3 regions of the Gilvimarinus sp. DA14 genome follow, and region 3 is predicted to be linked to each of the others. Evidence: predicted binding sites of a transcription regulator. Region 3 holds the regulator's gene; each other region holds the start of a gene.
The links. Region 3 encodes sigma-54, which starts transcription at its own class of promoters, with help from an activator protein. Its sites were predicted from a motif close to TGGCACANNNNTTGCNNT; they were not measured.

Region 1: flgA (flagellar basal body P-ring formation chaperone FlgA) is a predicted target of sigma-54. The motif match lies at 5,256-5,273, and genes of this name have one in related genera.
Region 2: NHM04_RS00065 (PRC-barrel domain-containing protein) is a predicted target of sigma-54. The motif match lies at 3,874-3,891, and genes of this name have one in related genera.

The regions. Positions count from the first base shown of each region.
Region 1 is NZ_CP100350.1:753,759-761,557, forward strand. It holds gene NHM04_RS03160 (flagellar hook-basal body complex protein) at 1-1,467, opposite strand, end outside; gene NHM04_RS03165 (flagellar hook assembly protein FlgD) at 1,508-2,224, opposite strand; gene flgC (flagellar basal body rod protein FlgC) at 2,235-2,675, opposite strand; gene flgB (flagellar basal body rod protein FlgB) at 2,688-3,089, opposite strand; gene NHM04_RS03180 (protein-glutamate O-methyltransferase CheR) at 3,274-4,134, opposite strand; gene NHM04_RS03185 (chemotaxis protein CheV) at 4,204-5,157, opposite strand; gene flgA (flagellar basal body P-ring formation chaperone FlgA) at 5,363-6,073, shown strand; gene flgM (flagellar biosynthesis anti-sigma factor FlgM) at 6,220-6,534, shown strand; gene NHM04_RS03200 (flagella synthesis protein FlgN) at 6,596-7,072, shown strand; tRNA gene NHM04_RS03205 (tRNA-Arg) at 7,161-7,237, shown strand; gene NHM04_RS03210 (16S rRNA (uracil(1498)-N(3))-methyltransferase) at 7,252-7,799, shown strand, end outside.
Region 2 is NZ_CP100350.1:10,764-18,562, forward strand. It holds gene NHM04_RS00055 (ABC-F family ATPase) at 1-298, opposite strand, end outside; gene NHM04_RS00060 (PAS domain-containing protein) at 737-3,106, shown strand; gene NHM04_RS00065 (PRC-barrel domain-containing protein) at 3,272-3,799, opposite strand; gene NHM04_RS00070 (endo-1,4-beta-xylanase) at 4,357-6,036, opposite strand; gene NHM04_RS00075 (discoidin domain-containing protein) at 6,526-7,799, opposite strand, start outside.
Region 3 is NZ_CP100350.1:3,333,603-3,341,401, reverse strand. It holds gene NHM04_RS14620 (calcium/sodium antiporter) at 1-305, shown strand, start outside; gene NHM04_RS14615 (KpsF/GutQ family sugar-phosphate isomerase) at 344-1,312, shown strand; gene kdsC (3-deoxy-manno-octulosonate-8-phosphatase KdsC) at 1,309-1,860, shown strand; gene lptC (LPS export ABC transporter periplasmic protein LptC) at 1,863-2,444, shown strand; gene lptA (lipopolysaccharide transport periplasmic protein LptA) at 2,431-2,952, shown strand; gene lptB (LPS export ABC transporter ATP-binding protein) at 2,955-3,680, shown strand; gene NHM04_RS14590 (RNA polymerase factor sigma-54) at 3,818-5,338, shown strand; gene hpf (ribosome hibernation-promoting factor, HPF/YfiA family) at 5,389-5,679, shown strand; gene ptsN (PTS IIA-like nitrogen regulatory protein PtsN) at 5,681-6,139, shown strand; gene rapZ (RNase adapter RapZ) at 6,145-7,023, shown strand; gene NHM04_RS14570 (HPr family phosphocarrier protein) at 7,023-7,298, shown strand; gene yjgA (ribosome biogenesis factor YjgA) at 7,304-7,799, shown strand, end outside.

The DNA of each region.
Region 1 (7,799 bases), 1.4 Mb from region 3:
CGGGTTACTGCCGGCAATTTCGTAGCCCTCATCCATCAACACCGAAATTTGGCCACCAACAACAATGGTTTGCTCGTCATCACCCGGCGCAGCTGGCGCGGTTAAGGTTTGCGATGAGCCGGCGCCGTCACTACCATCCACGGTAATACTCTCGGCCCCCGGGGCGACAAAGTCGTAATCAAAGGCAAACTTTAAATCGGTACCTACAGACGAGGTGATAACAAGATTACCCGCGGTGTTTACCTCTGCCGTGACGCCGGGCAGAGTCGAGGTAGAGAGCTCGTTAATCTCATTGGCAAGTTCGGGCAAAGTAAGTGACGAAAGTGCCACCCCGTTGAGCTGCAAATTGCCATTGGGGTTATTAAAGCCCGCTTGCTGCACGATCGCTTGGGTAGTGGCGGTGGCGGTAATACCGGGCAGCGCATTCAGCTCTGAGGCTGTTTGTGCGGCCGACGCACCAGCCTCGGAGGTGAAGGTTACGCTGGAGTCATCTGGCCCGGAAATTTCAAGCTGCTGCGACAAGTAACCATTATCCGCCGCTGGCTCCCCCTGCACACCATTGGCCGTTGAGTTGCCCGCACTAAAGTTACCACTGGCTGTGGCAATGGTTATGGTGCTCGCCACGCCTTCGGAAATATCCTGAATTTCAACATCCGTACCATTTAACACAGCCTGAACATTGACTGCGCCGCTGGAGAATATCGCATTGTTAATGGCATCAACCAATTCTTGTTCGTTATCGACGACCTGTCCGTCGAGATTCACCGTAACAGTGCCATTGGTGGATGCCGGTAGCGAATCTGCCAGGGTAATATCAAAGGTATCGGCCGGGCCAAAGGTCACCGGATAGGTAAAGCTCGTGGTATCCGCCACCGGCATAGATGTGGTCTTTTCATCTTTCAAGCCCACTTGCGACACGCCCACTGCAGGCCCATCGGTTTCGAAGCTCAGCCCAACGGTTTCCAACACCTGCTGATTCGCATTCAGGTTTAAAGACGCATCCACACCCGTTGTTTGGCGCGGCGCCTGGGTGCTTACATCCACCTGCAAATCACTGAGAATACCGCTGATATTGCCGTCGTCATCGGCGGCATAGCCCTGCAGGTTAAAGCCGGTGTTGGTCACGACAAAACCGTCTTTATCCAAACCAAAAGCGCCAGAGCGGGTAAACAACTGATCACCGCCGTTATCAACGACGAAAAAGCCACCGCCGTTAACCGCCAAATCCAGCTGATTATCGGTAAAGTTCAAATTGCCCTGACTAAACTGCTGGCGAATATTCTGTACCGTTACCCCGGCACCTGGTGTATTCGAGGTGCTGCCCAGCAGCGAGCTGGCGTAGACATCGCCGAACTCGACCCGAGAGGTTTTAAACCCCGTGGTGCTGGCGTTTGCAATATTATTGCCCGTGACTTCTAAGTCTGTATTGGCGGCACGAATACCGCTTAGCGCTGTGTTAAATGGCATGGTTTTGCTTCTCCCGTATTAGGAACACCACAGATTTTAATTAGTTAAATTGCGTTACTTGGCCGATATCCACGGCGCCCACCCCGGCGAGGTTAAGAATAATTTCGCCGTTCGTACCCAGAGTTACACTATTGACATTGGCGCTTAGTGAGGTCGCCAGCTGCTCGGTTTGGCCATCGACATTGGCGTTGACCTCAAAGCGGTAATCACCTGCCGAAGCGGCCTCCTCTCCCATGCTCCAATCCAGCAGCTCACCGTTCACCTCCATGTACTGACCATCCCAGCGGAACACCAGCTCACCGGCGGGCTGCGACCCCAGAGGGACCTGCCCCACCAGGGAACCGCCCTCGTCGTAAATATTGACCCGTAAATCCGAGGTAGACTGCTCCAGATCGACCGAACCGGCCACGATGCCGCCTGGCATCAGCTGTGTGGTTTCAGTTGGCACGGACACAGATGTGCCCACCAGACTGGAAGCCTGCAATGCCTGGTTCGACATAAAGCTGCCGCTAAAGGCCTCGAACTGACTGTTGAGTTTTTCCAGGCCTTCCACGGAACTAAACTGAGCCAGCTGGGCGATAAACTCACTGTTTTCCTGCGGGTTCAGCGGGTCCTGATTGTTCATTTGGGTAATCATGAGCTCAAGAAAGGCCGATTGCCCCAGCTCGTTGGTTTTGGTTTCGGGCTCTTTCTCTTTAATACTCAAATTACTGAGAATATTGGCCGCCGCACTGCCATCATTGTTGACTGTGGTCATTAGCGTTTCCTCACTGCCCCATGGTCAGAACGCGCTGGGCCATTTGCCGGGCGGCGTTCATCACCTCGACATTCACCTGAAAAGAACGCGAGGCCGAGATCATGTTGGTCATTTCTTCAACCACATTAACGTTGGGATAAAACACATACCCCTCTTCGTCGGCGAGTGGATGATTAGGCTCGTAGCGCTGCTCGTAGGGCGCATCACTTTCAACCACACCCATCACCTGCACCCCGGCACTAGCGCGCTGGTCAGCGCCGTCAATGGCGAGCCCTTGGCTCATGGCATCGCGAGCCAAGGCCGCAAATACAGGCTGCCTGGAGCGGTACACATCGCCGGCACTGGAAGCCGCCGACTGTGCGTTGGCCAGATTACTGGCAGTGGTATTAAGACGCAGACTCTGTGCATTCATGCCGCTGCCGGCCACATCAAAAATATTCGCGAGTGACATATAAGCCTCCTGTTATTGGCCGGTAAGGGCTTTGCTCAGCCCTTTGAACTTTTTGTTCAGCATCATAAAGCTGGCCTGAAAATCTAAAGCGTTTTTCATAAATTCAGCGTGTTCCACCTGGTCTTCCACGGTGTTGCCATCGATGGAGGGCTGCTGGGGAGTGCGATACAACAGGTGTTGGCTGGAAGGCGAACCGTTATTGAGCTGCAGGTGTCCCTCGGCGGTCTGCGCCATAGACACCGTGCGTGAGCCGCCGGTGTGCTCGGCCAGCACTGATTTAAAATCAAAATCGCGCGCTTTGAAGCCGGGGGTGTCTGCATTAGCCAGGTTATTCGCCAACACCTCGGCACGACGCGCTCTGAGCGCCAGTGCCGGTTCGTGAATGCCTAAGGCCTGCTGAAAGGAGATTGCCATTGCCGCACCTGTTAAAAAATAAGTTCTGAGGAACCTATAGCACAGGCTGTGCCAGCAACAACAAAACCACTCAAGATATTGATTTATATATGTTTTTTAAATTTTCAAATGGTGACCTGGAGCAAAGCGGGAGAGGCGGGCACGGCAAAGCGGTAAGCAGTTGCCGCTTTGCCGATTGAGAGAACTACAGTGCGCGATAGAGGATTCCGGGCTCGCAACGAACCATCTCAAACAAATGCCCAAGCTGCCCTACCCCCTCTGAAGATCCCAAAAAAAGTACCCCGCCAGGTTTGAGGCTGGCGTGGATTTTCTGCAGAATTTTGGCTTTCAGCTCGGCGTTAAAGTAAATCAGGACATTGCGGCAAAACACTACGTCAAACCGACCGAGTGCGGCGTAGGAATCGAGCAAATTTAACGGTCGAAACTCGATCTTGTCTCGCAAAATGGGCTTGACCCGCCAGCGACTGGCATCGACAGCGTCGAAAAACATATCCCGGCGCTCCGGCGATAAACCTCTCATCACGGATAATCGGTCATATTCGCCCAGGCGCGCCTGCTGCAAAACAATCGAAGAAAGGTCAGTCGCGACAATTTGCACCGGTCGGCTCAGGGTGCCCATGGCTTTGCGCTTGTACTCTTCGACCGTCATGCTCAAAGAGTAAGGCTCCTGGCCAGAAGAACAGGCTGCCGACCAAATACGCACAGGCCCGTACATGCGATTAGCCGGCGCCATTAGCTCCGGCAATAACTTGTTTTTTAAATGCTCAAAAGGATAGGTATCGCGAAACCAAAACGTCTCGTTAGTGGTCATCACATCGATAACCTGATCACGCAGACTGCGATTCGAATTGCGTTTTAACTCGGTGATAAGCTCGCCGAAGCTGTGCAGCCCGTGCTCCTCCAGCAACCGTCGTACCCGGTTGGTGACCAGGTATTGCTTATTTTCTCCCAGCGCAATGCCACAGGCATCCTGCAAAAACTGGCGGAAGTGATCAAACTCCGCCTGCTCCATTTGCTGCTCAGAACCTCGGAACTGGCTACTCATAAACGACCCTGCCTGACACGTTCGCCTAGCGAACGTTTTAGATGAACTAAAGCGTCTAATTCGCTGATTTTACTCACTTTCAGACAAAAGATCTTCACCGGTAATAGCCAGTACCCGATCGTTGACTCGCTTGGCCAATTCATCCGGGTGAAACTTGGCCAGAAAATCGTCCGCCCCTACCTTTTTCACCATGGCGGCATTAAATACACCGCTTAAGGACGTGTGCAATATAATGAACATATCCTTCAACTGGGGGTTTGCTCGCACTTCGGCGGTGAATGTATAACCATCCATCTCCGGCATTTCAATATCTGAGATAATCATAATCAGCTCATTGAGCGGGTCCTTGCCATCCTCCAGCAGTGAATGCAAAAACTCAATCGCCTCCCGGCCGTCTTTCTTCACGGTGGTGGCTATACCCATGGATTCCACCACCCGCTGAATTTGTTTTCGGGCAATGGTGGAGTCGTCCACGATCAAAATCTGCTTCTTGACTACGCGCTCACTCAGGCCATCTTCCACCACCCCGGCGCTGATCGTTTCGCTGATGGGCGAAACCTCGGCGAGGATTTTTTCAACATCGACAATTTCCACCAGCTTGTCATCTACTTCTGTCACCGCGGTCAAGTAGTGCTCTTTACCTGCCCCCTGCGGCGGCGGGTGGATGTCACCCCAGTTCATATTGACGATGCGCTCGACGCCGCGAACTAAAAAGCCCTGCGAAGTCCGGTTGTATTCGGTGATAATCACAAAGCAGTTTTCGATATCTTCCAACGGCTTGCGACCGATCGCGAGGTTCATATCCAAAATCGGAATAGTGCCGCCGCGAATATGCGCAACGCCGCGCACAACACCACTGCGCCCCGGTATTTCATTCAGCTTGGGGCACTGTAATACCTCTTTTACCTTGAAGACATTGATGCCGTAGAGTTGCTGGCCCGAGAGCCGGAACAACAACAGCTCCAGCCGGTTTTGCCCCACCAATTGGGTTCTTTGATTGACGCTATCTAGTACACCAGCCATACGGACCTCATTATTACGCTAAAGAATGGGGGCCACCCTCACTCAATTATTATCGGTTCAGCTGTCGCTGCCAGTTTAGGTTTAAGACTTTCGTCTGCAGGCACAAACCTTGCTAATTCAACCGTATTAACCAGTTATCGGCTGAAATTTGACGGAGTTTAGCTGTTATTAAAGCATCGCGCCGTCTTTATTAGGATAGGACACTATGACGCTGGTACGAAATTTTTGCGCCATTATCTTGCTGGTCGTCACCGCAGGCAGCGTCAAGTCGCTACAGGCCGCTGAGCATCATGACTTAAGCGCCCTGCTAAAACAGGCGCACAACTACCTGCAGCGGCATTATGGCGAGCACTCCGAGCGAGTCGAAATCGACGTTGCGGCGCTGGACAGACGCCTAAAACTGGCCAATTGCTCGCAACCCATAGATTTCGAGGTGCGCGATTTAACCGGCGACGGCGGCTCTGTTAGTGTCCTGGCACGCTGCGACGGCCAGGCCCCATGGAAAATTTATCTGGGAGCCCAGGTGGATATTTACCGCCAAATTCTCGTCGCTCGCCGAGGAATGGGGCGACAAGAGGTCATCAGCCAGAGCGATCTAGAAATAGTCATGATGCCGGGTTCCGATCTCAGGTCTGGCTACTTTACGGACAACCAGAGGTTGATTGGCAAACAGCTCAAGCGTCCTATAGAAGCCGGCGAACCCTTTCGCCCAGCGCTGGTTGAGGAGCCACTGGCGATCAACCGAGGCGATGTGGTCACTTTAGAGTCGGGCAGTGGCGCCATTAGTGTCGCCACACAGGCCGAGGCCCTGTCGAGTGGCCGCATCGGTGAGCAGATTCGGGTGCGTAATTTGAGCTCAGAGCGTATCATTCGCGCCCATATCGTCTCGCAAGGGCGGGTCGCGGCCAACTTTTAGCCATAAAGTGGGCAGTGGTGCACAAAAAAGTTATTAATCGCACTAAAGTTATCGAGACCCCCGCCGATAGCGGATAAGCGAGACGTGCAACTGCCGTCTCGTGACATAAGTTTCGGTCATGTAATTAATGTAAGGTTGGGAAAATTATGGCTATCGATACCAGTAACACCGTAAAGCCGGGCAGCACACTTACCCAAAGGGGCAGTGGCACCTCAAACACGGCAAACCGCAGCGACGCGGGCAACCGTGCAACTCAAAGTCCGGAAAGGAGTTCGGAGAGCGTGGTGTTAAGCTCCGAGGCCCAGAGCCTGAATAAACTTGAAGCAGCAATTGGCAGTGCATCCGAGGTTAACAGCGACAAAGTATCCGCTGTTAAACAGGCGATTGCCGAGGGCCGCTTCGAAATTAACGCTGAGCGCCTGGCCGAAGCCATGCTGGCGCAAGACGACCTGCTCGGCTAACACTAAAAGCCTGGATTGAGGTGGCCCCAACCTACCTCACTCCTCGCCCGAGGTATAACTTATGTCAGTCAATCCCCAACTTGTGCGGGAAATGCTCGCACGCGACCAACAAGCTGCTGAGCAACTGTTAACTCTATTACAGCAAGAGTCAGAAATCCTTAAGCAGCGTGATCATGAGGCGCTCGCTACGTTGGTAGAAGCCAAATCGGAATACATCAATATTCTCGAGGCGCATGCCGGCGAACGAACCGCGCTACTGAAAAGCTTATCGCTACCTGCCGACAGTAACGGCTGGTTAAGCTATATGCAAAATCAAACTGAATTAACACCTATGATTTCCGCTTGGGAAGAGCTCCAGCAAACACTGGCGCACTGCAAAAAGCGCAATGAGATCAATGGTAAGTTGATTGGCCGCTCGCAGCAGACCCTTAAACGCTTAGTCAATTTAATCAAAGGTAAAACGGAATCCAGCGAGCTGTACAACGCCAAAGGCGGCACCACTAATAGCTCTTTGTCCAATACTGTTGTCAAAGCCTGACCATATGTTGGGGCATGGCGTTAACGGGCAATTTTTTTTACAATAGCGCCCCGTTGTTTGAGGCGCACAAAATGCCCTTAGCCAATATGCCCCGGTAGCTCAGTTGGATAGAGCAGCCGCCTCCTAAGCGGCAGGTCGGACGTTCAAATCGTCTCCGGGGCGCCACTTTTAAGGCGCCTATGAACCTAATTCTGCTATTACCCGAAGATTTACGCTCAGAAAACATCGCCGAGATTCGTGATGCGCGGCGCATCGAACATATCACCCGTATACAAAAGGCGCGTATCGGCGACAGTTTAAAAGTTGGTTTACTGGGCGGCCATATCGGCAGCGGGATTATCACCAAGCTCAGCACAGAAGCCATCACCTTGGCCATTGAGCTAAACCAAGCGCCCCCTTGCGCGGCAAAAATACGCGTTATCCTCGGGCTTCCCCGCCCCCCGATGCTCAAACGCAGCCTGCAAAATATGGCCGCCTTGGGAATAAAAGATATCGTATTACTGCAAAGTGCACGGGTAGAGAAAAGCTACTGGCAGTCCCCGCAGTTAACACCACAGAAGTTAACCGAGGAGCTAATCCTGGGCCTGGAACAAAGCTGTGACACACAATTACCGCAAATAACCTTTGCCAAGCGGTTTCGTCCTTTTATAGAAGATCAGCTTGAAAACTATTGCGGTGAAGATAAAAAGCTGATCGCTCACCCCTATGTTGAGCACCCCTGCCCTTA
Region 2 (7,799 bases), 630 kb from region 3:
CGCGCTCTTCTTTAACGGCCCACAGTTCGGCGTGGCCCATAATCACGGTGTCGACGACTGCATACTGTTCAAAGGCAAATTGGTCCTGGCGCAGCTTACCGATACGCTCGCCCGGGTCCAGCGAGACATTACCCGCACTGGGCGCCAGGTCGCCCCCCAGAATTTTCATAAAGGTGGATTTGCCGCAGCCATTGGCGCCGATCAGACCATAGCGGTTGCCATTGCCGAATTTGACCGAAACGTCTTCAAACAACGGCTTGGCGCCGAACTGCATGGTAATATTGGCGGTAGTGAGCACGGGAGATCCTGTGGTAGAAAGAAAAGGTGGGCGGTTGCTGTGAGGTGTTTTCGGCCTATCGGGCTAAGCAATCGCAAAGGCGCGCGATTGTCCCAGATGTAGGGTGAGACATCAACGGTAAAAGAATGACAGGCAAGGTCTTTTGCCGCATTCGGTGCAGTACGGCGGGGGTTGTTGGGCCCAATCGCCAAAAGCTATTAAGCAAGCCGCCTCGCTCGATTTGATTGAATCCAGTAATCGCCTCGCTCGCTTACGCGGCTTGTGTGGGGGCTATAATCGCGGGGGCTGTAGAAGCCTTGATTGCCTCATTGGCGAGCAGGCCTGAGGGCAAGTTGATAGCACTTCCTGATAGTTTGAGCGTTGCCGCGAGCGGCGTGCAGACACGGTCTATCAACTATATACTGGTGCGAATTTCAATAATCCTCTCTGCGAGAATACATGCCTACACCCCCCTTATCCGCGGCGGCTTACTTTGGCGATGGCGCGGTTGCCTCTTTGATGCGCTCTCACGACTGGAGCGACTCACCGTTAGGCCATCCCGACACTTGGCCGCAAGTGTTGCGCACAGTAACCAGCTTGATCGTGAACTCCAAGTTTCCGATGTTTTTGGCCTGGGGGCCGCAATTGGCATTGTTGTATAACGATGCTTATGTAGAGATGTTAGCTAACAAGCATCCCGCCTCGCTGGGGCGTCCGTTTGAAGAGGTGTGGTCGGAAATATGGGACGATATTTTGCCCATAGTAGAGCAAGCCATGGCCGGCCAGTCTTCATTTTACGAAAACCTGCCGTTGACCCTCACACGCAAGGGCTATAAAGAGTCGGCGTGGTTCACTTTTTCCTATTCTTCTATCTATGATGAGAGCGGCAAAGTCGCGGGAATGTATTGCGCTTGTACTGAAACCACACAGCAGGTTTTAGCCGCCCGCCAACGCAAAAATGAGAACGAGCATCTGCGCCAGCTATTTCAGCAGGCGCCCGGTATTATGGCGGTATTGCGGGATCAAGACCATGTGTTTGAGTTAGCAAACGAGGCTTACCATCAGCTGGTAGGGCACCGAGAATTGCTGGGTAAGCCGGTGCGCGAGGCGCTGCCTGAAATTGAAGGGCAGGGCTTGTACGAGCTGCTTGATAGGGTTTACCAGTCAGGTGAGCCCTATGTGGGGCGAGCAGTACCGGTAAAGTTACGTGGTTCACAGGGCGATGAGCTTGACCAATATTTTATAGACTTTATCTACCAACCTATTCGCGACTCAAACGGTGAGATAACCGGTATTTTTATTGAGGGCAGTGATGTAACCGAGGTGGTAAAAGCGACCCAGGCCTTGCGCGAAAGTGAAAAGCGCTTGCGACAAATGGCTAATACACTGCCGCACCTGGCTTGGCTGGCTGAACCCGACGGGCAGATTTTATGGTTTAACGATCGCTGGTACGAATACACCGGGGCCACTCCAAACGACATGGCAGGCTGGGGCTGGCAGAGCCTGCACGACCCTGAGCGCTTGCCGGAAGTATTGGCGAGATACCAGCACAGTCTCGATACCGGACAGCCGTTTGAAATGAGCTTTCCGCTGCGCTCTGCCGCGGGGGAATACCGCACCTTTTTTACTCGCGCTACTCCACTGCGTGATGAAAATGGCAGTATTTTGCAATGGCTCGGCACCAATACCGATATTCATGACATTGAAAAAGCGCAAGAAGAGCTCAAGGCGGCTAATCGCCGTAAAGATGAATTTCTGGCCATGCTTGCCCACGAGCTACGTAACCCGCTGGCACCCATAGGCTCTGCGGCCGAATTGCTGAAGCACTCCCGGACAGATCCCTCCATAGTGAAAAAAACGGCCGACATAATCTCCCGCCAGGTCGGCCATATGACAGGCTTGGTGGATGATCTTCTCGACGTTTCACGCGTTACCCGGGGGTTAGTGACACTGCAGCGGCAACCGGTAAACCTCAAGGCAATTGTGGACGACGCCCTGGAGCAGGTCAGTGCCATGATTGAGCAGAAGCGGCAAAAGTTACATATTGAGCTACACGAAAACCAGCCCATCGTTGAGGGCGACCGCACTCGGTTAACCCAAGTGGTAGCCAATATTCTTAACAATGCCAACCGCTATACCCCGGAGCAAGGCAATATATGGTTGCGCCTTGAGGCTGATGCGGAGCATATCCAGATCACGGTGCAGGACGATGGTATTGGCGTTGATAAAACGTTACTGCCCTATGTGTTCGAGTTGTTTACCCAGGCAGAGCGTTCGCCGGACCGTGCCCAAGGTGGGCTAGGTTTAGGCTTGGCGCTGGTTAAAAGCCTGGTCGAGCTACACGGCGGCAGTGTGGTAGCGCAGAGCGAAGGGGTAAATAAGGGCAGCCTATTCAAAGTAACACTGCCGCGCTCTTTGCAATCACAGGTGTCAAAACCAAACATTAGCGCCAACAACACATCTAACTCCGGCTCGCTCGATATTTTAATCGTGGATGACAATGTCGATGCTGCTGAAGCATTGTCCATGTTGCTTGAGGTACACGGACATCGACCTAGAGTTGATGACAGAGGTCATACAGCACTGAAACAAATGCAGGAGTCCGTACCGCAAGTCATGATTTTAGACATCGGCTTGCCCGATATGGATGGTTATGAATTGGCTAGAAAGATTCGCCAGGCATCATGCGCTGCCGGAGTAACATTAATTGCACTCACCGGTTATGGAAAAAGTGAAGATCGGGAGCGTTCCAAGCTCGCGGGTTTCGACCACCACTTGGTTAAACCTGTAGTGATCAATGAGCTTATGGCTATTCTTAATAATGTTTAAAGTGGTCAATTAGAATTGAAGAATCTTTAAGCGCAGGGCTGAGGCAATGCTGCCGAGATCAAAGTCGCTAAGATAAGAAGTTTCCGACGTAGCCTGCGTGCCTGAATCTCTGGAGCCGGCAGGATGAAAAAGGGCCGTTTGGCCCTTTTTCGCCAAGAGTTTAGCTTAATCCATTTTTTTCTCGATCTCGTCGCCGAGGTCTTCAGCGCCTTCTTCTATATCATGCCATGCTGAAGAGGTGGCTTCTTTGGTGTTCTCCCAAGCGCTTTCGCTAACGTCTTTGGTTTTTTCCCAGGCTCGTTGCAGGGCAGCGCTGGTCTTGTTCCACCAGTCCTCAGTGTACTCGGGCTGAGCTTTAAGCTCGCTCTGAGTCATTTCCAAATGAACTTTGTACTCTATTTCGTCAAAGTTTTTATGGTCAGGTTTGGGAACCACAGTGAACGAACCACGCTTTATCACAAGCTCATTACCGCCCAAACCCATCACCTCGCCAGTCTCGATAACCAACGAGTGCACTGACATGTTGTTGCCCAGCAGAATGTCTTCAACTTCACCCACTTCCTCGCCGGCACTGTCGTACACTTTGGCTTCTTCAAGGTCGCTCATGGAGTAGAGGCCTTCTGCCGCGAAAGCAGAGCTAGCAATTGACGTTGCAAGTACGGCGGGAAGCGCTAACTTTTGAAAATATTTCATACCAAATCTCCTAAAATGAAAAATTTTGCTTTGATTGAGTTAAAAATCCTTCTTTCATCGAAGTTAATTAACGCATCGCAACTGGCGTGCCACAGTTAAAATTTATTGGCGAGTCATTACCTCTTTGTTAGGTTGAGGATGGATGTTGAAATAAGAATCTGCGTTGCCAAGGGCCCTAATCGCCAGGCGAAACGAATAAGAAAGAAAATTTAGTCAACCGATTTAGAGGGATGGATTAACAGCAAGACAATAGAGGAGTGAGAACATGGTGATTGGCTTTTTTTGATTCTTGCCAAATTTTTGAATGCCAACTCGTTCATTGGTGTTTAGTGATGAATGTCGAAACTGGAGGAGCTGTTCTTATTAGTGGTATAAAACCCGATAAAACACCTTCGGCGGAAGATCACTTTTCCCGACAATAGATTGTTAGCCGAGAAAGGTTCGCTTTACCTCTGGATCAGACGTCCGACCTCAGACATCTGACACCAAATAAAAAGCCCCGCTTTCACAGGGCTTAAGCAGTGGAACTCCTTTTCCGGGTTATCGCTAATCCAGCATTACCGATTCAAATACTCCATTAACCATTGCATAGCCGGACGCTGCTGGCCGTTGCTGGTCATTAGGCCCGTACCTTCGCGCCAGGTGGCGCCAACCACATAGCCCCACAGGGTAATGCCGGCGACATTGGGGTGGTTGTAGAAGATGGGAAAGTGAGTCCGCATGTACTCCAGTTGCAGCTGGTCGTTGGACTCTTGAATGTCGTACTCGGAAATATACAAAGGCAACCCGAGTGATGCTATCTGATCCAACTTGTCTTCAATTTCCTGTGCGCTCCAGACGCGGGGGTTGTAAAGGCCGTGGGCTTGCAGGCCCAAGGCATCGACGTAGCCTGAGTTAACCGCTGGGCGAATCATAGCGATGATGGCATCTGTGTCCCAAGTCATAAAGTTGTAGTCGTTGTAAATCAGAACCGCGTTGGGGCAGTGTTCGCGCGCTAAGCGGAATGACTCGGTAATCCAGTCGCTGCCATAGGCGTTTTCGGCGTAATTGGCCGGGGCGTGCGAAGGTAAGGCCTCGTTAACCACGTCAATCATTTCGGTGTCGGGGTAGCGCTCGCAGTAATCGACAATCCATTCTTCGATTTCCGCGCGCTGCTCGGCGGCACTCAGCCCATCAATCCAGCTTGGGCGTTGGCTGCCCCACACCAGTACGTGCGCTTTAACCGGAATGCCACTGGCGCGGGCATAATCGTAAATGTCATCCAAAGGTCCCCAGTTATACTGGTCGCGGGTTCCCTCTACCGAGCCCCACTTGCCCTCGTTCTCGGGGGTGATCTGATCCCAGTACTGGGTAAAGTCCGATCTGACACTGCCGTTGGTGGTGATATTGCCCACAAAAAACTCGGGGAAATCGGGGTTACCTGGATTACCGCTTGAAGAGCTGCTGGAGCTTGACGACGAGCTGCCGTTGAACGGATTACCAAAGCCAATTGAGCCGCTGCAGTGCAGCATCTCCGAATACGAGCCCGCGCCGCATTCGCCGTCCCAGGCGCCGGTATTATCTTCCTGGTCTTCGGCCTGGTAGGTGACGTTGTTGACCATTACATAGTCCACTTGCACATCGCGGTCACCCGAGTCGTTGGTGAAGGCGACGCGCAGCTCGCCAGTGGCATCGGTATTGACGGTATAGTCCAGCATGCCGATGCTGAGGGTCCAGGTCTCGATCGTCTGACCGCCAATTTCCAGGCTGACGCTTTCATCGCCTACAACACCGCTCATACGCACGGTAATGCTGTTGTTGCCAGTGTCAGCGGAGGACGAACTGCTTGAGCTGCTCGAACTGCTTGAGCTTGAGCTCGAACTTGAGCTGGCAGAGCCGCCGCCCTCAACACTAAGGCTGATAAGCGTAGGAGTCGCATTGCCATCAGCGCAAAAGCCAAAGCTTGTGCTGCTGCCGGGGGAGATATTGGCATTGTAGGGCGCGGGTGAAACGCTGTCTCCGCTTAGGTTACCGTTCCAAAGGTTGGTAATATTGGCGCCATTCAGGCCCAGGCCGACGGTCCAGTTGGTGATGTTTGCACTGCCGTTGTTGGCAACGGCGACGTCGGCGCAGTAACCGGATCCCCATTGGTTTGAGACGTTAATAGTGGCTTCGCCAGAGCCGTCGGTAATAGCGTGTGCGGCGCTTGCGGTGGCAAGTGCCGAGGCGGCAAACAGTAAATTTATTCGATTTGTCATGGCTAACTCCTGTAAAAGTTGTAATGGGCTAAAGATGCTAACCAATGCCGCAATACATCCTTTGGGTTCGGGGCACTAAAGATATGACGAACCCTTTTTCGCTGAAGTTATTAAACTTTTTATGAGCGGCCGATTAGCGAACAGCAGGGGGATTTAAGATTGACAAATCCTTATTGTCAATTTGAATTTAAGTGGGTTGTGGGATTTAATGCCTTGGTTTTTAAGGTTGTGGCTTTCGTCACGTTTGCTTTTTTCTAATAGAAATATGTAATGGGTTGCTATATTCAAAGTTTGATTGAAAGCGGACTGACAACCGGAGAGAGATTGTGGATTGTGGCGTGCTGGTAGGAAAGCTAGTTCGTTAACAAAATATCAAACGCGGATTGTTATTGTGCTGGCAGTGTTGGAGATTAAAAATCCTCGCACAGTGTGCACTGTGCGAGGCAAGTGGCGAGAGCTTCCGACCCCAGGGTCGAAAGCGGCACCAGATTACTGATGGTCAACCCAAAAGTCGTACACAACCACTTCACCGTAGTTGTCCGGATCGCCGGTTTCGCTGCCTTCTTTATCGGCGTTACTTTGGGTGTAGTTACCAATTTTGAAGTAGGCATCGCCGTAGCTGCGGTCCATTACATAATCGTTGGAGCCATCGCGTACCAGGTATTGGCTAGCGTTGCCGGCGGCGTAAGCGCTACCCAGGTTGCCGTCTTCGCTGTAGTAAACATAGTGTTTGCCGTCTACCACATCGAAAATAACCTCATGGGTGGTGCCCAGGCTGTAGTCGTGTGACACAGTCACATCGCTGCGCAATTTGCCGCCGTTAAAGCTTAAGAACAAATGGCTGTCTTCCAGGCGCAGTACCAGCGCATCGTCAATACCTTCGTCTTTATTGCCGTGAATTTGCGTCGCCACCAAATGACTTTTTACGATGGGCAGGTGGGTAATGGCCTGCTTAACGTAAACCGTGTGTTGGCCCGAGGTGGTCCAGTAAATATCTTTACTGCCATCGGCTTCGCGCTCGCGCAACTCAGAGCGAATGTACTTGGAGTTGGGCGTGGTGCCATTGCCATCGCGCACAGGCGCGAAAAATACTATGCCGTTGCCTGCATCGTTGACATAAAAGTATTCGTTGTTTGGCTCGCCGCACAGAGTTTTATCTTCGACGCTGTCGGGGTAGGTAATTTTCCACTGGTTGCAGTTGTCCATTAAATCCGATGGAACCTCAGCGTTGCCATTATTGCCGCCGCCGTTATTACCACCACCGGTGTCGCCACCATCATCACCGCCGTTGTCGCCACCGCCGGTATCACCGCCATCGGTACCGCCTTCAGAGCTTACGCTAAATTCGGTGACTGAATTCCAGCTATTGGCAGAGTTACCGTGGCCGACATAGCGTACGTAGCGGGCTTCACTTTCGGTAACCGCAAAATTCTCTTCTGAGGTGCTGTTGCCGCTGCTTACGCCACTGTATAAAACCGTCTCCCAGTTGGAGCCATCAGTGCTGGTTTGAATATCAAACATGGAGTTGCGTTGGTCGCCTTTAAAAAACGCAATATTGACGCTGCCTACAGTTTGCGTAGCGCCCAAATCCAGCTCTAGCCAGGCGCCGTCGCCATTGCCCGACCAGCGAGTGTCCAGGTCGCCATCTATCACATTAGCGGCAACATTGCCGTCGTCGGTGCTGGCACTGGCGCTCACGCTGGTACTGCCCGAAGAGCTGCTGCTGGATGATGAAGACGATGAGGAGCCTGCCGATGAGGTGT
Region 3 (7,799 bases):
CCGCCTCAGTAGCCAGCGCCCTCAAAGGCCATCACGATATCGCCATCGGCAATGTCATCGGCTCCAACTTGTTCAATATTCTCGCCGTGATGGCAATTCCGGAGATCATTGCTCCGCTCACTATGGAAGCCAGCGTTTTTGGTCGCGACTATGCCGCTATGGCCGGCTTGACTGCATTGCTCGCGCTGGCGCTGTATATAAGCGCCTACATTTACCGCGGCCGCGGTGGCGCCCGCCTGGGCAAATTTATGGGTCTAGCACTACTGGCACTCTATGCCGGTTACTATGTGCTGCTCTTGGCGTGATTGTCGTATAATTCCGGGCCACGTAATACAGGATAGCTATGAGCCAATTTGATTACGCCGCCTCTGCTCGGCGCACCATCGCCCTGGAAGCCGACGCCGTGGCCGCCTTGGCCAACAGCGTCAATGGCGACCTGAGCCGCGCCTGTGATTTGATGCTGCAATGCGAGGGACGGGTCATTGTCTCGGGCATGGGTAAGTCGGGCCATATGGGCAAAAAAATCGCCGCCACCCTGGCAAGCACCGGCACGCCGGCGTTTTTTATGCACCCGGGCGAAGCCAGCCACGGCGACCTGGGCATGGTGACGGCCAAAGATGTCCTGATTGCCATTTCCTATTCGGGCAACTCTGCCGAACTGCTGACGCTACTGCCCCTGTTTAAACGCCTGGGCATTCCCTTGATCAGTATGACCGGCGACGCCGACTCAGTGCTCGCGAAAGCCGCTGAGGTGCATCTATCTATCGCGGTGGAGCGCGAGGCCTGCCCGCTAGCACTGGCCCCCACTTCCAGCGCCACCGTCACCACAGTACTGGGAGACGCTCTGGCCATTGCCCTGCTTGAGGCACGTGGCTTTACCGCCGAGGACTTTGCCTTTTCGCATCCCGGCGGAGCACTCGGGCGCAAACTGCTGTTGCGTGTGAGCGACATCATGCACGAAGGTGACCAGCTTCCGCGCGTCGCCCCCGACGACACATTACCGCAAGGCTTACTGGAAATGAGCCGCAAAGGCCTGGGCATGACGACAGTGCAGGATCAAGGCAAGCTGGTGGGGGTATTTACTGACGGCGACCTGCGTCGCTGTATCGATCGCAATATCGACCTCAAGCACGCTCACATGGCAGAGGTTATGACCCATGCACCGCAAACCATTAACGAGGAAACTCTGGCCGCCGAGGCCATTAAAATCATGGAAGAGCGAAAAATCACTTCGCTGATTGTCGCGGCGCACGATCAAACCGCCATCGGCGTTGTCCATTTACACGACCTGCTGCGCGCCGGCGTTTTATAACTGAATTTAGCGACTCTATGACTGAACAAACCCTGGCGCTGGCCAAGCGCATCAAATTACTGATTCTGGATGTGGACGGCGTGCTCACCGACGGCCGCCTTTACTTCGACAATCAAGGGAACGAAATGAAAACGTTCAACACCCAGGACGGCCAAGGCATTAAATCGCTGATGGCCACCGGGGTGCAGGTGGCCATTATTACTGGACGCAGCAGCGAAGTGGTCGCCCGCCGCGCCCGCGAACTGGGTATCGACCTGCTCATTCAGGGCCGCGAAGACAAATGGGCTGCACTACAGGAAGTATTTAGCGAACTAAACCTGAAAACCGAAGAAATTGCCCACATGGGCGACGACTGGCCCGACCTTTCCATCATGACCCGCGTTGGATTAGCGCTTACCGTGCCCAATGCCCATGCCAGTGTCTCCGAATACGCCCATTGGATTAGCCACCGCGCTGGCGGCGAAGGCGCCGTGCGCGATGCCTGCGATTTAATTTTGCAAGCGCAAGGCAATTTTGAACAGGCCATAGCGCGCCACACCGGAGGCTAAAGATGCGCCAGCGCCAGCCCAAAACCTGGTTTGTCCCCATCGCCCTATGCGCCCTATTAGTGTTTGTCGCACTGCAGTTTTCCCCCCGCGACATCAACCTCGGCGAGACGGATACCCGAGCAGGCGTCAGCATTGCCCCCGAAACCTACATCATCGGCATGAGCGATCGCGCCTACGACACCGCCGGTACTTTAAAGCACACGCTGCATGCCGAACGAGTCGATTATTATCAGGCGGAAGGACAAAACCGCGGCGATATCATCGCCCCGCAGTTAGAGTTCTACAGCGAAGGTAAAGCTCCTTGGTACTTAAGCGCAGCACGCGGCACCGCGGACAATCAACACCAGACGTTAATGCTGGAACAGGAGGTTACGGCCCACAGCGATCACCCGAAGTTCGGCCGCGTCACCATCAGCACCGATGACTTACTGATCGACACACAACGCCAATACGCCCACACAAGCAAACCTGTTACTATGCTCAGCGCTCGCGGCAAGACTACTGCCACAGGGCTGAATGCCGACCTGGATGAAGGCCAAATAGAATTGTTAGCCGAGGTAAAAAGCCTTTATGATCCCCTTTAAATCGCAATTTTCGGTTATCACCGCCGCATTTCTTGCGACCCTGCTTTTTACCCTCAAAGCCCAGGCTTTGCCGGACGACCGCGAGCAACCGTTCCAGCTGCAGGCCGACACCCAAACCTTCGACCAGAAAAATGGGCGCATCACATACAGTGGCAATGCCCTGTTACAACAGGGGTCACTATTGATAAAAGCAGACACCATTACGGTGGAGTTTACCCCCGACAACAGCGTTAAGGTCGTCACCGCCAAGGGCAAACCTGCTCACTTCCAACAAAAGCCCAGCGCCGAACGCGGCATAGTCAGTGCCGAAGCCAACGAAATTGTCTATGACAGCGCCAACAACACCGTTTCTATGACCGAAGCTGCCAAGCTCGAGCAGGACGGGGCGATTATGCGCGGACACAGCATTCACTACGATCTGACCCAAGAGCTGGTTAACGCCCAGAGCGATGCCGAGGGCCAGGACCGTATTCAAATGACCATTCCACCGGCGGCAATCGAGCAGTAAGCATGGCAACACTGAAAGCCCAAAACCTGGCTAAAAGCTACAAAGGCCGCCAGGTTGTTATCGATGTTTCCCTCAGCGTCTCCAGCGGCGAAATCGTCGGCCTACTGGGCCCAAACGGCGCCGGTAAAACCACCTGCTTTTACATGATTGCAGGTCTGGTTAAAGCCGATCGCGGCAGTGTCAGCCTGAACGAACAAGACCTCACCTCACTGCCGATTCACGGGCGTGCCCGCGCCGGTATTGGTTATCTGCCGCAAGAGGCCTCGGTGTTTCGCAAGCTTTCGGTGGCCGATAACATTCTCGCCATTTTGCAAACTCGCAAAGATCTCAGTGCCGAGCAGCGCAAGGATGAGCTGGAATCTCTGATGCACGAGTTTCACATCACTCACATTCGCGACAGCCTGGGCATGGCTCTGTCTGGCGGCGAGCGGCGCCGCGTTGAGATCGCCCGCGCCCTGGCCACCAACCCCGCGTTTATTTTGCTAGATGAACCCTTCGCCGGGGTCGACCCCATTTCGGTGAGCGACATTCAGCAGATTGTGCGCCACCTGAAAGACCGGGATATCGGCATTTTGATCACCGATCACAATGTGCGCGAGACGCTGGGCATCTGCGAAAAAGCCTATATTGTGTCCGAGGGACATATCATCGCCGAAGGCAACTCAGAGGACATCCTCAGTAATGCGAAGGTACGCAAAGTGTATCTGGGCGAAAACTTCATGCTCTAAGCGCCCACATCGCCTCAGCCCATCTTGACTTTTAAATTTTTTTGCGCCTCAGGCATAAACATTGCTTAAACGTGTTGCCTGCGAGCAGTAGGCTGACTACACTCTGCGATTAATGCCCGAAAGAAACATCAAAAATTATGAAGCAATCGCTACAGCTTAAGCTGGGCCAACAGCTCACTATGACACCTCAACTGCAGCAGGCCATTCGCCTGCTGCAGTTGTCTACTCTGGATTTACAACAGGAAATCCAAGAGGCGCTAGACTCCAACCCTATGCTGGAAATGGAGGAAAACCTCGACAGCGAACAGAGCGATAAAAACTCTGAAGCTAACGACACCCATGAGACCGCTGAGGCGCGCGAAACGGCTAACGCCACTTCCGAGACACCAACTAACAGCAGTGACAACGATGGCGACCCCCAGGCCGACAGCGAGTGGAGTGAGGCCATCCCCCAAGACCTACCCGTCGACACCAGCTGGGATGACGTCTACGAAAGCTCTGGCCCCGCGCTGCCGGCCAGTAATTACGAAGGCGATGACAGCGATTTTGAAAGCCGCCGTGGCAGCACCGAATCTCTGTACGATCACTTGATGTGGCAGCTCAATCTCACGCCCCTGTCCGAGCGCGACGAGCTGATCGCCATGGCAATCATCGACGCCGTCGAGCCCAGTGGACTACTTAGCACCACCCTAGAAGAGATATACGAAGGCCTCAGCGAAAACCTCGAAGAGCTTGAGCTAGACGAAGTTCAGGCGGTTAAACGCCGCCTGCAACAGTTTGATCCCTCGGGGGTGTGCAGTGAAAACCTGACCGACTGTCTGCTGGTGCAACTGTCCCAGTTCGATAAATCCACTCCATTTCTCGACGCCGCAAAGCTGATCGTACAGCAGTACCTACCTCTACTTGGCAGCCGCGATTACCGCCAATTGATGCGTAAAACCCGTCTCAAAGAGCCGGAACTTGCCCAGGCGGTGGCGCTGATAAAGAGCCTCAATCCGCACCCGGGTGACATTATCGACACCCGCGAAACCGAATACGTGGTGCCGGATGTGTTTGTCGAGAAGCGCGAGGGGCGCTGGACAGTGGAGCTAAATCCGGACATCGCGCCACGCCTGCGCATTAACACGGGCTATGCATCACTGGTAAAACGCGCCGACTCCAGCCGCGAAAACACCTTTTTAAAGAACAATTTACAAGAGGCGCGCTGGTTTTTGAAAAGCCTGCAAAGCCGAAATGAAACCCTGTTAAAAGTGGCCACCTGCATCGTAGAAAAACAACGCGGTTTTCTCGACTATGGCGCCGAGGCCATGAAGCCTCTGGTGTTGCACGATATCGCCGAGCTGGTAGAAATGCACGAATCGACCATCTCGCGGGTGACGACGCAAAAGTATATGCACACCCCACAGGGTATTTTCGAGCTGAAGTACTTTTTCTCGTCCCACGTCAGTACCGATTCAGGGGGTGAATGTTCCTCGACCGCAATTAGAGCTATCATTAAAAAGCTGATTGCCGCCGAAAACCCGAAAAAGCCCCTCAGCGACAGCAAGATCACGCAAATGCTGGCCGAGCAAGGCATTCAGGTTGCCAGGCGCACCATCGCCAAATACCGGGAATCTCTCAATATTCCGCCGTCCAACGAGCGTAAAAGCCTGGTGTAACATTTCCGGGGCGGCGCAAACTGCCGCCCCAGACAACAGAGGACTCTAGTATGCAAGTGAACATCAGTGGTCATCATTTGGAAATTACCGATGCCATCAATAACTATGTACACACCAAGCTGGAGCGTTTGACCCACCACAGCGAATTTATTACCAGCATCAACGTCATTCTCGAAGTCGAAAAAAACACCCAAAAAGCCGAAGCTATTATTCACGTCAATGGCAAAGATATTTTTGCCGACGCTGACTCCGAGGATCTTTACGCCGCCATCGACGCCCTAACCGACAAGCTTGATCGCCAGTTGATTAAGCACAAAGAAAAGCTGAAAAGCCACCGCTGATATCATGCAAATAGATCAAATACTCTCCCCCCAGCGTACCCTATGTCGCATCGAAGGCGTGAGTAAGAAGCGCGCCCTGGAAATTCTCGCCAACACCATTGCCGAGCAGGTGCCGGGAATGGATGCCGATGATATTTTCAGGCGGCTTATCGCACGGGAAAAGTTAGGCTCCACCGGCATCGGCCATGGCATCGCCATTCCCCACTGCCGTATTCCCGGCTGCGACTCCACCCTCGGGGCACTCATCACCCTTGAAGAGCCCATCGACTTCGACGCTATCGACGGCGAAGCGGTGGATGTCGTATTTGCCATGCTTGTTCCGGCCGAAGCCGAAGATGACCATTTAAAAACCCTGGCAGCGCTTGCCTCAGCATTAAATGAAGCGCCCTACCGTGACGCCTTGCGCCGGGCCGAGTCGCCAGAGCAGCTGTATCAAGCCGCAATAGATCAGCCGGATTAAATACCATGCATTTAGTGATTGTCAGCGGGCTATCGGGCTCGGGTAAAAGTACAGCCCTGAATGCGCTGGAAGATGCGGGCTACAACTGTATCGACAACCTACCGGTCAGCTTACTGCCGGCGCTGGTGGCGCAAATCCAGGTTCACAAAGACGCTGAAAATCAGAACTTTGCCATCGGCATAGACATTCGCGACGCCTGGCAAGACTTGGGTATTTTTCCGCAGATGGTGCATACCCTGAAAGACGCCCATTTGCCATTCACTGTGGTGTTTCTGGATGCCGAAACCAAGAAAATTGTGCAGCGCTTCAGTGAAACCAGGCGCAAGCATCCCCTGAGCGATAAGCATCGCCACCTGAATGAGGCGATTAACACCGAGCACCAGCTGCTCGGCCCCATGCGCGATACCGCCGATATCGTCATTAACACCACCGATTTAAATCTGCATCAGCTGCGCGATTTAATTAAAACCCGAGTGGCTGAGCCTGCCAGTGAAGGCATGGCGATACTGTTTGAATCTTTCGGTTTCAAGCATGGCCCGCCGAACAACGCCGACCTGGTGTTCGACGCCCGCTGCCTGCCCAACCCACACTGGGATCCAAACCTGCGCCGACAAACCGGTAAAGACGCCGACGTTATTTCGTTTCTAGACAAGGAACCGCTGGTGCAGCAGATGTATCAAGACATCAGCCATTTTTTGGATCGTTGGTGGGAACACTACCAAGCCAACAACCGCAGCTACATCACCATCGCAATCGGTTGTACTGGCGGCCAGCACCGCTCGGTGTATTTGTGTGAAAAACTACAACAGCATTTTAGCCGCAGCCTGGAGAACGTTCAGGTTCGCCATCGCGAGCTGAATGACAATTTGCACGAGTCCCATTAATGCCACAACGCACTGTCACCATCGTCAATCGCAAAGGCCTTCACGCCCGCTCCGCGGCCAAGCTGGTGGCACTGGGCAAAGAGCTACCCTGCAAGGTGGAGATACATCACTGCGATAAAAGAGCCGATTGCACCAGCATGATGGCCCTGATGATGCTGGCTGCGGGCCTGGGAACAGAAATTTGTGTGCACGCTGAGGGTGAACGCGCCGAAGACGCCCTCAACGCTGTATGCCAACTGATTGAAGCGGGCTTTGACGAGCTCAACGAAGAGTAAACGCTGTGAACGATACAATAGATTACGACGAAGAATTTGACGAAGGCCCCAGTAAAAGCCAGCGCAAAAGAGAAATGCACGCCCTGCAAGAGTTGGGACAACAGCTCACCGAATTAAGCGACACTCAGCTGGCCAGTATCGAGCTGCCAGAGGAAGTACACGCCGCCATCGTCGAGATGCATCGAATTCGTCAGCGCGAAGCGCGCCGTCGGCATTTGCAGTTTATCGGCAAAATGATGCGCAAGGTCGATGGCGATGAGGTCAAAGCTCGTCTGGAGGCGATCAAAGCCCAGGGCTCTTTGAGCGTGCAACGTCAGCATTTAATTGAGCAGTGGCGCGATCGCATGCTCTCGGGCGACAAACAGGCAGTGTCAGATTTTATCGAAGCCTATCCCAACGTCGATATTCAGCACCTGCGTCAGTTGGTGCGCCAGGCGCAAAAAGAAAAATCGCAGAATAAACCGCCCGCCCATGCGCGCAAATTGTTTCGCTGCCTACGCG